Regions from separate parts of the Herbidospora sp. NBRC 101105 genome, predicted to be linked through region 1. Evidence: riboswitches for the same ligand, from Rfam matches in the RefSeq annotation. Region 1 holds a riboswitch; each other region holds the start of a gene.
What was found. A riboswitch is a leader RNA that binds a small molecule or an ion and turns the genes downstream of it on or off. The one in region 1 is predicted to bind cyclic di-AMP.

Region 2: linked by a shared signal. The riboswitch ahead of QSK34_RS02755 (C40 family peptidase) and the one ahead of QSK34_RS29565 (coiled-coil domain-containing protein) in region 1 are both predicted to bind cyclic di-AMP.
Region 3: linked by a shared signal. The riboswitch ahead of QSK34_RS08925 (CHAP domain-containing protein) and the one ahead of QSK34_RS29565 (coiled-coil domain-containing protein) in region 1 are both predicted to bind cyclic di-AMP.

The regions. Positions count from the first base shown of each region.
Region 1 is NZ_BSSX01000007.1:611,720-616,135, forward strand. It holds gene QSK34_RS29560 (glycosyltransferase family 2 protein) at 1-728, opposite strand, end outside; gene QSK34_RS29565 (coiled-coil domain-containing protein) at 1,687-2,610, opposite strand; cyclic di-AMP (ydaO/yuaA leader) riboswitch at 2,663-2,800, opposite strand; gene QSK34_RS29570 (galactose-1-phosphate uridylyltransferase) at 2,875-3,891, opposite strand; gene QSK34_RS29575 (DeoR/GlpR family DNA-binding transcription regulator) at 3,888-4,416, opposite strand, start outside.
Region 2 is NZ_BSSX01000001.1:600,727-605,142, reverse strand. It holds gene QSK34_RS02765 (M48 family metallopeptidase) at 1-595, opposite strand, end outside; gene QSK34_RS02760 (gluzincin family metallopeptidase) at 592-1,371, opposite strand; gene QSK34_RS02755 (C40 family peptidase) at 1,453-1,983, opposite strand; cyclic di-AMP (ydaO/yuaA leader) riboswitch at 2,078-2,238, opposite strand; gene QSK34_RS02750 (C40 family peptidase) at 2,492-3,433, opposite strand; gene QSK34_RS02745 (NYN domain-containing protein) at 3,571-4,416, opposite strand, start outside.
Region 3 is NZ_BSSX01000001.1:2,007,857-2,012,272, reverse strand. It holds gene QSK34_RS08940 (ATP-binding cassette domain-containing protein) at 1-771, shown strand, start outside; gene QSK34_RS08935 (ABC transporter permease) at 875-1,663, shown strand; gene QSK34_RS08930 (SRPBCC family protein) at 1,674-2,408, shown strand; gene QSK34_RS08925 (CHAP domain-containing protein) at 2,418-3,068, opposite strand; cyclic di-AMP (ydaO/yuaA leader) riboswitch at 3,129-3,333, opposite strand; gene QSK34_RS08920 (serine hydrolase domain-containing protein) at 3,453-4,416, opposite strand, start outside.

The DNA of each region.
Region 1 (4,416 bases):
GCGATGCAGCGGCGGCCGAGGAAGAACTCGTTCTCCAGGTGGTGGACGACCGGCAGGATCGCCGACCGGCGGTAGGCGGCGGTGCGGCCGGACAGGCAGGCCACGCCACCACGGCTGCCCATGGCCGGCACGTAGTCGTAGTAACGCAGGTTGACCAGCCAGTCGGCGATGCGCCGCCAGACGCTGGTGGTGCGCTGGAACACGTTCTGCTGGGTGCCGACGCCACCGACCTGCGGGTCCTCGAAGGGCATCTGCACGGCGTCGAGCAGGCCGGGCTCCCACCAGGTGTCGGAGTCGGCGAACACCACGATGTCGCCGCGGGCGGCCCGGATGCCGACCCCCAGCGCCGACCGCTTGCCCGAGTGTTCGTAGACGAGCACACGCAGCCGGGGGTCGTTGACCTCCCGCAGCTTCGCGTGGCATTCGGTGTCCGCGACGTCGACCACGATGATCACTTCGCCCGGGTTCTGGGCGAGCCAGCTCCCCAGGCACCGGACCAGGATCTCCGCGTCCTCGCGGAACGACGGCACCACGACCGAGACGGACGCGCGGTAACCGTTGACGACGGGCTTGGCCAGCCGGGACAACACGACCCGGTAGATCCACAGACCCCAGACGAGCAGACCCGCCAACCCGAGCGGGACGATGTCTCGCCAACTCCCGTTGGCGCTCGACCTCACCAGCCATTCATAGGCGGTGTCGAGCCAATTCGCTGAATCAGACCCCACGACCTTGTTCTCCTGAGCTTTTCCGCACGCGAGAGAATGCCCCGAGTCGTTCCGGATCTCAAAGAATGAGATGACCGGCGGAGCACACTATTTGTTCGGCTTTAACGTCAACTTCCGCATCGAAGTCGATTTGAGTTCGGGCCCCCTATTGGGGGGTGAGCCCGACTGCCGAGCCGAGACGGCGGGCCCGGTGGCCGCGGGCCGGGGAAAAATCAGCGGATCTCACGCTGGTCCTCTCGCGTGGCATGGGAGGGAGAGTGTCGGGATCCGTGCCCGGCCGGCTGCGATGAGTCACAGCTGACACAGGTGCCACAACAGTCCCGAGGTGTACCGTTCCATAAGCTAATTTCGGGATAAGTCGGGTGTCAACGGGCCTGTCGTTGAAACTTTTATCTGTGGGGATGGCGGGGCCGGAGGTAAACACGGTGCGGCGGGCGACTTTCCTGGTGGGAGGCGGTTGGGGCTCCAGTTGGGGGGCTCGTGCACCCGTCCGGGCGACGGTTCTTTGCAGCAGAATTCACGTGCGTGTAACCAGCGCCCGGATAAATGCCGAAACATGATCGTTATCGAATCCGGGTAAACCTTCGGGCGCTTCTGTAGGTGATCACTTACTTCGGGTTCCGAAGGATGATCACGCGGGCGTGCGCACCGCGGGGGCAGGGCGCGCACACCCGCGTGATCGTGGGGTGGGGCAGTTGGTCTTTGAGAGCTTACGGGGGGTTCGATGAGCTTTGTGGGGGTTTTGGGGTCAGGGTAGTGCTTCTGCCTGAGAACTCCCTGGGCGGGGCGGCCGTTTCGCGGGGGTCTGACGCGGTTCCAGCCATCCGGGGGGTCGGTTCATGGCGGGTGCGGGCCGGGTTCGCGATGGGTCGATCGCGGGCTCGGCGCCGGGGCGGGCGGGGGAGTCGTGCGCGGTCGGCTCGCGGGGTCAGGGCGGGCCGGCCGGTGGGGTCGGGGCTCAGAACATCGAGATGTGAACGTGGTCGTAGTGGTTGGCGGTGTTGCCACCGCGGTTGCTCATGAAGCGCCAGCCGGTGCCGCTGTTGATGCGCTGCCGCCAGATGACGTACTTCACGCCGAGCTTGGTGCGGTTCTTCAGGGCCCACTCGGCGAGCTGGTCGCCGAGGATCTTGGCCGAACCCGTGGCCATCGCGCCGCCGGTCGTCATCATGAAGTCGCAGGCGCGGCCGAGCGGGTGCTCGCCCATGGTGTCGACGCGGAAGCAGCCGATCGAGTTGTTCAGCTTGAAGGCCGCCTTGGCCTCCTCGCGCATGAGGCGGGTGCGGGCGGTGATGTTGTCGGCGCCGGTCGGCAGCTGCGGGGCCCAGCCGCCGTTGGCGAGCTTGCCGGGGCCGATCGGGATCAGGTCGTCGAGCCGGTCCTTGATGTCGTCGATGAGGTCCTCCGCCTCCACGCGGCGCCTCTCGATGTCCTTGGACTTCTTGTCGATCTCGGCGATCAGGCCCTTGGCCTCGGCCGCCGCCTGCGCCCGCGCCTGCTCCTTCTGCTTGTAGTTGCGCACGATCGCGGCCTGCTCGTTGCCGAGCTGCATCGCGAGCGGCGACATGCCCATGCCGGGCGGCAGCACGATCCCGCCGTTGCCGGGGACCGACTGGTAGCTGAGCCCGGCCAGCCGGGCCATCTCGCGCTGGGCCGCCGCGAAGTCGGCGTGCGCCTTCTCCAGCTTCTCCTGGGCGGCCTTGGACGCCGTCTTGGCCTTGGCGAGGTCGTCGCGCGCCGCGTGGTACTGCGCGATCAGCGAGTTGACCTTCTTCTCCAGGCTCGACAGCTGCTTGCGCAGTTTGTCGGCGTCGGGCTTGGGGGCCGCGACGGCGGGGCCGGGCACCAGCGCGGCGCAGAAAGCGGCCACCAGGGCCGCCACCGGAAGGAGGAACAACCGGCGGTTGCGTCGGTGCGTCGTGGCGGGCAGCGCCCACTCCTCTCCTTGCGCCGGCCGGGTTAGCTGACGGATTCGGGCGGAGAAGCCCGGGCGCTCGATCGCGCCTGCACCCCAGGTTCTGGTGGGTCCCCGGCTCCCGGGCGACACGCCCGGGATTAGGCAGTCCGCCGAGGTCTCGGCGGGTTCGTGTGGATAGTAATGGTAAAGACGAGGCAAGTGCTACTTAAAGTTGCGACCATACGGAGATCAATCCGTGATCTGGCGCCCCATCTTTCCCGATGCAGCCCTGAGCATAGAGGCCGCCTCCTCGGGCCGCACGTCGTTGACGAACGCTCCCATACCGGATTCGCTACCTGCCAGGTACTTCAGCTTCTCCGGCGCCCTCCTGATGCTGAAGAGCTCCATGTGCACGTACGCCACCTCCCTTCCCCAGCGAACCGGCGCCTGGTGCCAGGCGGCCACATACGGCATACGGACCCCGAACAACCCGTCGAGGGCCCGCAGCACCCCGGTGTAGAGCGGCCCGAACGCCGCCCGCTCCTCGGGAGTGAGCGAGGGCAGGTCGGGCGCCTGCCGGTGGGGATAGAGGTGCACCTCGAACGGATACCGGGCGGCCCTCGGCACGAAGGCCGTCCAGTGGTCGTTCGCGGCGACCACCCGCTCCCCGGCACGCTCCTCCGCCACCACGGCCGCGAGCGAGCCGGGCCGGGCGACGGTGAGCATCCGCTGGGTGCGGGGTGTCACATAGGGATACGCATAGATCTGCCCGTGCGGATGGGGGAGAGTGATACCGATTTCGGCGCCCCGGTTCTCGAAGCAGAACACCTGCTCCACCCCGTCGAGCGCGGACAGCTCGCGGGTGCGGTCGACCCAGGCGTCCATCACCAGCCCGGCCCGCTCGTCGCTCAGGCCGGCGAACGAGGCGTCGTGGTCGTCGGTGAAGCAGACCACCTCGCAGCGCCCGATGGGCCCGCTGAACGAGGGGAACCGGTTCTCGAACACGGCCACGTCGTAGGCCGAGGGGATCTCCGACCAGGGGCGGCCGGGGCAGAGGGGGCACTCCTCGGGCGGGGGGAGATGGGTGCGGGTCTGCCGGTGGCCGGCGACGGCCACCCACTCGTCGAGCACCGGGTCGTGCCGCAGCTCCGAGGGGTCGGGCCGGGGCGGCAGGTCGCGCAGGTCCTTGGCGGAGTGGTCGCGCTCGTGGAGGTCGAAGTAGATGAGCTCCCGGCCGTCGGCCAGGTGGGTCAGATGGCGGTTCATGCGGGTTCGGCGACGATCAGCTCGCCGACGTGGCCGGCCAGTTCGTCGCGCGCCTCCTTGTCCAGGCCGGAATCGGTGACGAGAACATCGGCCCGGTCGAGCCGGGCGATGGTGGAGATGCCGACGGTGCCCCACTTGGTGTGGTCGGCCAGCACCACGAGCTGCTGCGCGGCGGCCACCAGCTCGCGGTCGGTCTCGGCCTCCAGCAGGTTGGGGGTGGTGAATCCGGCCCGCGCGTTCATGCCGTGCACCCCGAGGACGAGCGTGTCGACGTTGAGCGACCTGATCGCCTGCACCGCGATCGGCCCGACGAGGGCGTCGGACGGCGTGCGCACGCCTCCCACCAGCACGACCGTCTGGCCGGGCCGCCCGGACCGATGGAACACCTCGGCCACCCGGACCGAGTTGGTGATGAGGGTCAGGTCGGGCACGTCGACGAGGTGGTGGGCGAAGGTCCAGGTCGTGGTGCCGGCCGACAGGGCGACCGCGCTGCCCGGCCGGACCAGGTGGGCGGCGGCGCGGGAG
Region 2 (4,416 bases), on a different contig from region 1:
AGTCGTTGAAGACCGGCTCGACGACGACCGGGTAGAGGAACGACAACACCAGCGTCAGCGAGAACGCCCCGAGCGAGGCGGGGATCCACCAGCGGCGCGGCCACCGGCGGGCCAGCGCGATGACCACCACGACCATGACGGCCGACAACAGCAGCTGGAGGCCGAAGTTCTTCAGCCGGTCGGCGCTCCAGGTCGCCCAGTTCTGGGTGGACAGGCCGTAGTCGCGCAGCACCGTCTCGAACCACACGCCGAGCGGCCACCGGATCGCCAGCGAGACCACGGAGATCCCGGCCACCGCGAGCAGCGCCCGCAGCCACCAGGGGCCCCGGAGCCGGTCGATCAGCCGGGCCCCCAGCGGGGTGGCGACGAGCACCCCCGCGATCACGAGCGTGACGGCGAGCGACAGGTAGGACGGCAGGCTGGTGGCGGCGTCGAAGGCCTCGGCGCGGGCGATCTCGGCGGCCCCGAAGTCGCGGACCGGATCGGGCCGCACCTCGGGCGCGCCGGCGGCGAGCGCGTGCCACGGCGTGGTCACCGCCACCACCGCGGCGATCGCCACCCCGAGCCCCGCCAAGGCCACGGCCGCGGCCTTCATCCCCGTACGTTCCACTCCGCCTCCGGAACACTTCGTATCACGTAGTCGCGCCAGGCCGCGGTCAGCTCGGCCTCGCCGACGCCCAGCGTGCGCCGCAGCGCCGTGGCCGGATCGGCCTGGGCCGCCCGGTAGAGGGCGGTCAGCGCGGCCTCGCCGTAGCGCTCGGCGATGTAGCGGCAGGCGAGCCAGGCCTCCTGGTAGGCCTGCGGGACCCGCGCGCCCCCCGCGCGGAAGTCGTCTCGTGTCGGCAGCTCCCGTGGCGCCCGCCGGTCGGCGGCGAGCTCGGCGGCCACCACCCCTGTCGGCAGCCCGCTGTCACGGTAGCCGACGTAGTCGGCGTAGCCCTCCACGAGCCAGACGGGCATGTCGGGCCGGGTCGCGGCCCCGGTGGCGACGTGGGTGAGCTCGTGGGCGAGCACGATCACTCTCCCCTGGGCCGAGAGCGAGGCCCAGCCGTGCGGCTCGATCACCACGAAGCCGGGGCCCGCCAGGGCGGCCATGCCGGTCACCGGGGCGGGACGGGCGATCTCGGCGGCCCGCTCGGTCGTGGCGGGCGCCAGGACGGTGGCGGTCACCGGCGCGCCCCACACCCGCGCCACGGCCTCGGCGGCCCGGTCGGCCTCCCCGGCCAGCCCGGGGAAACGCCGGTCGGCCGCCAGCACGTGGACATGCTGACCGTGGACGGCGACGGGCCAGCTCTGGCCGTACAGGACCTTCGGGGGTTGCCCGGCGGACAGGACGGCCAGCAGCACACTGACCGTCACCAGGAACCGCATGCCAACGGATGGTACAAACACCGCGGCCCCGCCCGCCGGGAAGGAGGCGGACGGGGCCGATCGGTACTTCGCCGGGGGTGTCTAGATCCCGGGCCGGACCGCGCCCACGAAGGTGCGCTTGCGGTAGGTGTCCAGCTTGTCGATCCGCACCCGCGAACCGGAGTTCGGGGAGTGGATCATCTTGCCGTGGCCGACGTAGATGCCCACGTGGCCGCCGCCGCTGGTGAACACGAGATCGCCCGGCTGCATCGCCTTCCAGCTGATCTTCTTCTTCACCGAGCTCTTCTGCGACCAGGTGGTACGGGGCAGTTTGACGCCCGCCTTGCGCCAGGCGAACTGGACCAGGCCGGAACAGTCGAACGCGCCGGGACCGGTGGCGCCCCACCGGTAGGGGTCGCCGATCTGCTTCTTCGCGACGGCCACCGCCTTGCTCGCCTGGACCCGCTGGCGCTGGGCCTTGCTGAGCTTCTTGACGCGCTTGGCGGACCTGCTCTTGGCCTGGGTCTTCGCGGCCGAGGGAGCGGCGGGCGCCGCCTCTCCCGAGGCCGGGACCGCCGTGGTGTTCCTCGTGACGGTGACCGTCACCTCATCGGCCCGCGCGGGAGGCGCCACGACCGCTCCGACCGAGGCCGTGAGCGTGACGCCGCCAAGGGAGAGGCGGGCGATGCGGGACAGGCATGCGGGGGTTGTGGACAGGATTGCTCCTTGGATCTTCCTCTGATGCCTACCGGGTTAGCTGACGGATTCGGGCAGGGAAGTAGCCCTACGGCGCGGAATTCTCACCGATTCACCCCTGGCTCCGCTGGGGAACCTTTTGGGTCCCCGGCTCCATGCCTCCTGGCTGCATGGATTCGGCTGTGTCGCGTGACGTGCGACACATGGATCTTTATTAAGACATCGGCGGCTACGCGCCGGACTGTCCGCGGACGGCATGGCTTGCTCGTCGCGAAGCCAGAAGTTACCGACTCCGCCATAAGTCGGCAAAGTTTTGGCAGAAGATAAAGATCAGATAAACTCCGGCGCTATTCGAAAACGCCTGCATATCGCGGGATTTAGGAGGGTGATGTGACTCTGGTCACACCCCTTGTCACAGAACCCGAAAAAAGCCCCATACGACACGCTAGGGACGAACGGCCTTGTCGGGGTTGTACTGCGCAAGAGGGGTGATCTTCACCACGTCGCCGGTCTGCGGCGCGTGCACGACCGAGCCCTGTCCGGTGTAGAGGCCGACGTGTCCGAAACCGCTGTGCCAGACCAGATCTCCGGCCTGGAGGTCGCTGATCGGCACCTGGCGGTTCTTGCCCCAGGCCCACTGCTCGTAGCTGGTGCGCGGCAGGCTCACGCCGCCGGCCCGCCAGGCGGCCTGGACGAGCCCGGAGCAGTCCCAGGCGCCGGGGCCGGTGCCGCCGTACTGGTAGGGCTTGCCGATCTGGGCGAAGGCGAAGTCGAGGGCGGCGCGGGCGTTGCCGGAGGCGGGGCCGTTGTAGACCTGGCCGGTGCTCTGCGGGTTGCCCGGGTTGAAGGCGCCCAGCTCGCGGAGCAGCTTCATCTGCTCGTCGACCATCTTGTCGGTCTTCTTCTTCTTGGCCGCCAGGTCGGCGCGGACCTCGGCGGCCTCCTCGAAGGCCGCCTTGCGCTGGTCGCGCTGCTGCTTCAGGCCCGCGATGGCGTCCTCGAACTCGGTGAGCCGGAGCTGGCGGCTGGTGGCGAGCTGGTTGATGATCGCCATGCCGCTGAGGGCGTTCTGGGGGGCCGCGGTGCCGAACATGCCCGAGAGGCTGCGGATGTCGCCCGTCTGGTAGCTGGAGACCGCCAGGCCCACCACGCCCGCCCGGAGCGTCTCGACCTTCACGTTCTGCTTCTTGAAGCCGGCGTTGATCAGGTCGTACTGCTTCTTCGACTTCTTGTACTTCTCGTTGGCCTGGTTGTACTCCTCGACCAACTGGTCGGCCTGCTTGTTCAGCTTCGCGAGCTTGGCCTTGGCCTGGGGGATGGTCGGCTTGGGATCGGCCGCCGCCCCCGTGATCGGAAGAAGCAGAACGAACGCCGCAAAACCAGCCACGGCCGGTACCCGCCCACGCACGCCCGAAACCCCCTCCATACCGGACAGACCTGGGTCGGGACTTTACTCAGGCGATCATGTACCCTCAACCGATTCGCCGGTATTCGCGCAGGTCATCACGTGGGGCGACGACGTGATCACGCACGGCCAAGGCGGCGGAGGAGCAATATGGAAGGAACCGGACGAGCGCCCATCTTCCGGACAGAGACCGCGACCTCGCGGTCGGACGACACCACCGCGATGGCGCGGCCCGGCGGCTCGATCTGGACCATCTGCCGGATGAGGTCGTCGGCTATCTGACCGGGCGCGCTGAACGCCACCCGCACCCCCCGGGGCGCCGACACCTGGACCGGGCCGTCGAGCTCGGCGCCGTCGAACACGCACGTGATCTCCACCCGCACCTGGACGGCCAGCCCGCCGAGCCCGGTCAGCAGGCGCTGCCGCTGGTCGGCGAGGGTGAGCGTGCCGTAACCCGACTTGGTCACGTTGTAGCCGTCGATGATCAGGTGGAGGTTCGGTATCGCGAGGAGCTGGTCGAGCAGTTGCGGGTCGTCGTCGGCCAGCGCGCGGGCCGGCACGTCGCGCACCGACGGGGCGGTGCCGCTGACGGCGGTCACGTAGTCGGCCGGCCGGCTGATCGTGGTCGGCAGGGCCAGTTCCTTGCGCAGGCCCTTGGCGGCGTCTTCGAGGGCGTCCATGAGCACGCGGATGCGGGCGTCCTCCACCGACCGGCCCTCGCGGGCGGCGCGGCGGCTGGCCTCCAGGTGCCGCTCGGCCTCGGCCAGGCGCTCCTTGAGGCGGCGCACCTCGGTCTCGGCGGCGGCCCCGGCCCCGGCGATCCGGGCGCGGGCGTCGGCCGTGGCGGCCTCGAGCTCGCCGGCCCGCTGCTCGGCGGCCTTGGCCCGCTCGCGGGCGTCGTGGAGTTTGCGGCGCAGGTCGGTGTTCTCGGCGCGGGCCGCTCTGAGCTGCTCGCGGACCCGGTC
Region 3 (4,416 bases), on a different contig from region 1:
CTGCTGCGCCCCGACGCCGGCACCGCGCGGGTGGCCGGGTTCGACGTGACCCGCGACGGCGGCCGGGTGCGCCGCCGCATCGGCCTGGTCGGGCAGCACGCCGCCCTGGATGAGGCCCTGTCGGGCCGGGCCAACCTGGAGATGTTCGGCCGCCTGTCCCACCTGCGCCCCAGGGCCGCCCGGCTCCGGGCCGGGGAGCTGCTCGACCGGTTCGGGCTGGGCGACACCGGCCGCAAGGCGGTCAAGGACTATTCGGGCGGCATGCGCCGCCGCCTGGACCTGGCGGCCGGGCTGATCCTGTCGCCGCCGGTGCTGTTCCTCGACGAGCCGACCACGGGCCTGGACCCGCGCGGCCGCGCGGAGGTGTGGGCGGCCGTCCGCGCTTTGGTCGCCGACGGCACCACCGTGCTGCTGACCACGCAGTACCTGGAGGAGGCCGACCAGCTCGCCCACCGCATCACCGTCGTCAACGAGGGCCGCCAGGTCGCCGAGGGCAGCCCGGAGGAGCTGAAGAAGACCGTCGGCGGCGACCGGGTGGAGGTCGTCGTGCACGACCCGGCGGACCTCCCGGCCGCCGCGGCCCTGCTCGGCCCCGCCGCCGAGACCGACCCCGACACCCGGCGCGTCAGCGCGCCGGCCCCCGACCGCATGGCGACCCTGAGCGCGGTCGTCCACGACCTGGCGGCGAGCGGCATCGCCGCCGACGACGTCGCGATCCGCCGGCCCACCCTCGACGAGGTGTTCCTGCACCTCACCCGGGGTGCGGCGTGACAATCCCCTTCCGTTACGGCTCCGCCCACCCTGCCCCGCCCGCCGCCGCCGGCGCCCGCCGTATCCGGCGCCGACCGGCCGCGCCCGCCCCGAGGAGTCACGCGTGAACCGACTGACCTGGGCCCTCGCCGACGGCTGGACCGTCACCCGGCGTGAGGTCACCCACTGGACCGCCAACCCCGGCCAGCTCGTCGCGGGGCTGCTGTTCCCCGTCATGGTGCTGCTGCTGTTCGGCTACCTGCTGGGCGGCGGCATCGCGGTGCCCGGCGGCGACTACCGCGAGTTCCTGATGCCCGGCATGTTCGCGATGACGATGGTCTTCGGCCTGGAGGGCACCTTCACCGCGATCGGCAACGACGTCACCAAGGGCGTGACCGACCGGTTCCGGTCGCTGCCGATGGCCTCCTCGGCGGTGGTGTCGGGCCGGGCGGCGGCCGACATGCTCACCACGGTGTTGTCGCTGACGGTGCTGATCGTCAGCGGCCTGGCCGTCGGCTGGAGCGCCCGCAACGGGTTCGGCGACGCGCTGGCGGCCGTCGGGCTGCTGTTGTGGTTGCGCTTCGCGCTGTTGTGGGCGGGGATCTGGCTCGGGCTGAAGATCCGCAACCCGGAGGCGGTGATGGCCCTGCAGATCCTGGTGTGGCCGATCGGCTTCCTGTCCAACGCCATCACCTCCCCGGCGACGATGCCGGGCTGGCTGGGCGTGATCGCCGACTGGAACCCGCTGTCGTCGACGGCGGCGGCGGCCCGGGAGCTGTTCGGCAACCCCGGCTGGGCCAACGACACCTGGGCGGCGGCGCACGCGCTCGAACTGGCGCTGGCCTGGCCGCTGGTCATCACGGCGATCTTCGCGCCGCTCTCGGTGAGGGCCTACCGGAACCTGTCTCGCTAGGCTGAGCCGCATGGCACACGAGTTCGAGGTCCGTGAGGAAATCGTCCTGCCCGCCACGACCGAGGAGGTGTGGGAGGCGATCGCGACCGGGCCGGGCGTCGACTCGTGGTTCATGGGAGCCAACGACTTCGAACCCGGGGTCGGGGGCGCGGGCCGTCAGACGGTCGCCGGGTTCACCACCCACGCCACCGTGACCGGCTGGGAGCCGGGCGAGCGGCTGGCGTTCACGACCGACACGGCGGCCGACGGGTCGTTCATGGCGTTCGAATACCTGCTGGAGGGCCGGTCGGGCGGCAGCACGGTGTTGCGGTTCGTGCACTCGGGGCTGCTGACCGGCGACTGGGAGGACCAGTACGACGCGCTGTCGGTGGGCGACGGTCTCTACCTGCGCAAGCTGGAGGCCTACCTGCGGCACTTCCCGGGCGTGACCGCCGACTACGCGTTGTTCGAGATCGGCCGCCCCACCCCCGATGCCGCGAGGGTGTGGGCGGCCTTTCTCGACGCCTTCTCTCTGGGGCAGCCACCGGAGAAGGGCCGCGTCGCGGTGCCCGGCCTGAACCCCGACGACGCGCAGGTCGTGTTCGCCGAGGCGGGGTTCCTGTGCGTGGTGACCGCGACGTCGCTGATCACGCTCGTCCACGGCTACCGCGACGCCGTCGTCGCGGAGCACCACGCCTTTCCGGGGGAGATCGCCAGGCCGCTGGCGGAGAGCGCCTGGCGGGCCTGGCTGGGGGAGAACTTCTAGGCCGTGGGGTCAGGCCGTGTAGACGGGGTAGCCGTATCCGACGACGTCGGCGGTCTGCCGCTCGCGGACCTCGACCACGCCGTTGCCGGTGTTGCCCTCCACGGTCTCGATGGTGCCGTCGCCGTTGTCCTTGATGACGAAGCCGACGTGCTGGATGTCGTGGATGTCCTTTCCGCCGTTCCAGTCGAAGAACACGACCGCGCCGGGGGCCGGGACGGTGCCCCAGCGGTTGTTCTCGGCGAACCACTCGGCGTGGCGGACGGTGTAGGCGTCCTCGCCGAGCACCGGGCTGATGCCCAGCTGGTTGCCGACCCAGCTGACGAACATGTCGCACCAGGGGGCGTTGGCGTAGCCGTAGCGGGTTCCGCCGTCACGGGCGATGGTCTCGGCCGCGCGCTCGGAGTTCATGTACCAGTGGTGGAACTTGGTGCCGCCGCCGTACATGTTCTCGCTCGTGCCGACCTGGCTGGTGGCGAGGTTGAGCACCTGCTGGGCGCTGACCTTGGGCAGTCCCTTGGCGACCTCCAGCAGAGGGCTGTAGGCCAGGGTGACTCCCTCGGGTGCCGTCCCCGCGGGGGCGGCGGCCTCGGCGTTGGCGACGGCGTTGGGGGTCAGGTCGACAGCGGCGACGGTGCCGCCGGTGACCAGGGCCGCCGTCATCAGACCGGTTGCCAGGACAGCGCGGATTCCAGGTTTGGGGGCTCGCATGGGTGGGGTTGACTCCTTGCTTCCATGCGCCTACCGGGTTAGCTGACGGACTCGGGCGTGGAAGCCGCCCTACGGCCTGTCGTTGAGGGGCAGACAGGCCGATTCACCCCAGAGGACCCGGTGGGTGTGCGTGGTGATCGGGAGAGTCAGGTGATCACCGGGTCCTCGCTGGTTCCCCGGTTCCGCGCGGGGCGCGCGGATTCGGCGATCTCTAGTTGTCTTCCTTCGGCGGCTGACCTGCGGTTACGTAGGTCACACCGCCTCGAGTTCCCCAGAAGGTAGTACAAAGCCCAGAATCGGTCAAACTTGGACAATCAACACATTGTGGGGGTAACGTCAGCGCCAGCCCTCCGGGTCGACCCCGCCGGGCACCGGTCCGGGCGGCCCATAGGGCTCGCGGGTGAACACGAAGGTGTTGAGATCGAGGTGTACGCCCTCGCCGGTGCGGACCACCCGAAGCGTCTCGCCGGCGTAGTAACCGTCCAGGCCCAGCCAGGTTCCGTCGGCGAGCGCGGCGAACCGGGAGGCGCGCCCGGTCTCGCCGACCGGCGTCAGGGCCAGGCCCCGGCCGGGCAGGGCCCGCAGGACGTAGGCGGCCGGCCCCCAGTACCAGGGGCCGGTCAGGGCCAGCAGGTCGTCGTCGACCGGGGCGGGCCGCCATTCGGCCGGCAGCGCGGGTTCGTGCTCGTCGAGGATGTCGAGCAGGTCGCCGGTCAGGGCGTTGCCCTTGACGCCGCTGGTGGTGTTGGCCAGGAACAGCACGCCCACGCCGTCGGACGGGTCGGCCCACACGGTGGCCAGGAAACCGGGCATCGAGCCGGTGTGCCCGGCCAGGCGGCGGCCGTTGTGGCGGCGCAGCTGCAGGCCCAGGCCGTAGCCGGAGGTCCACGACGGGCCGTCTTCGACGGTGGCCGGTTCGCGCATCTCGGCCATCGTGGCCGGGCGCAGGACGCCGGCGCCGTCGCCGCCGACGAAGATCGCCCACCGGGCCAGGTCGGCCGGGGTGCACCACATCTGCCCGGCGGGGGCCAGCGCGACCGCGTCGTGCTCGGGCTCGGGCAGCAGCACGTCGGCCCACGGGTGCACGGCGTATCCGGTGGCGTGCGGGACCCGGGGCCGCTCGGTCGTGTCGCGCATGCCCAGCGGGATCAGCACCTCGTCGTGGACGGCCTGCGCCCACCCCCGGCCCCGGACGCGCGCCACCACCTCGCCGAGGAACCCGAACCCGAGGTTGGAGTAGTGGAAGCGGCGGCCGGGCCGGTGACGGCCGGTCATCGCGTCGAGCATGCCGACCAGCTCG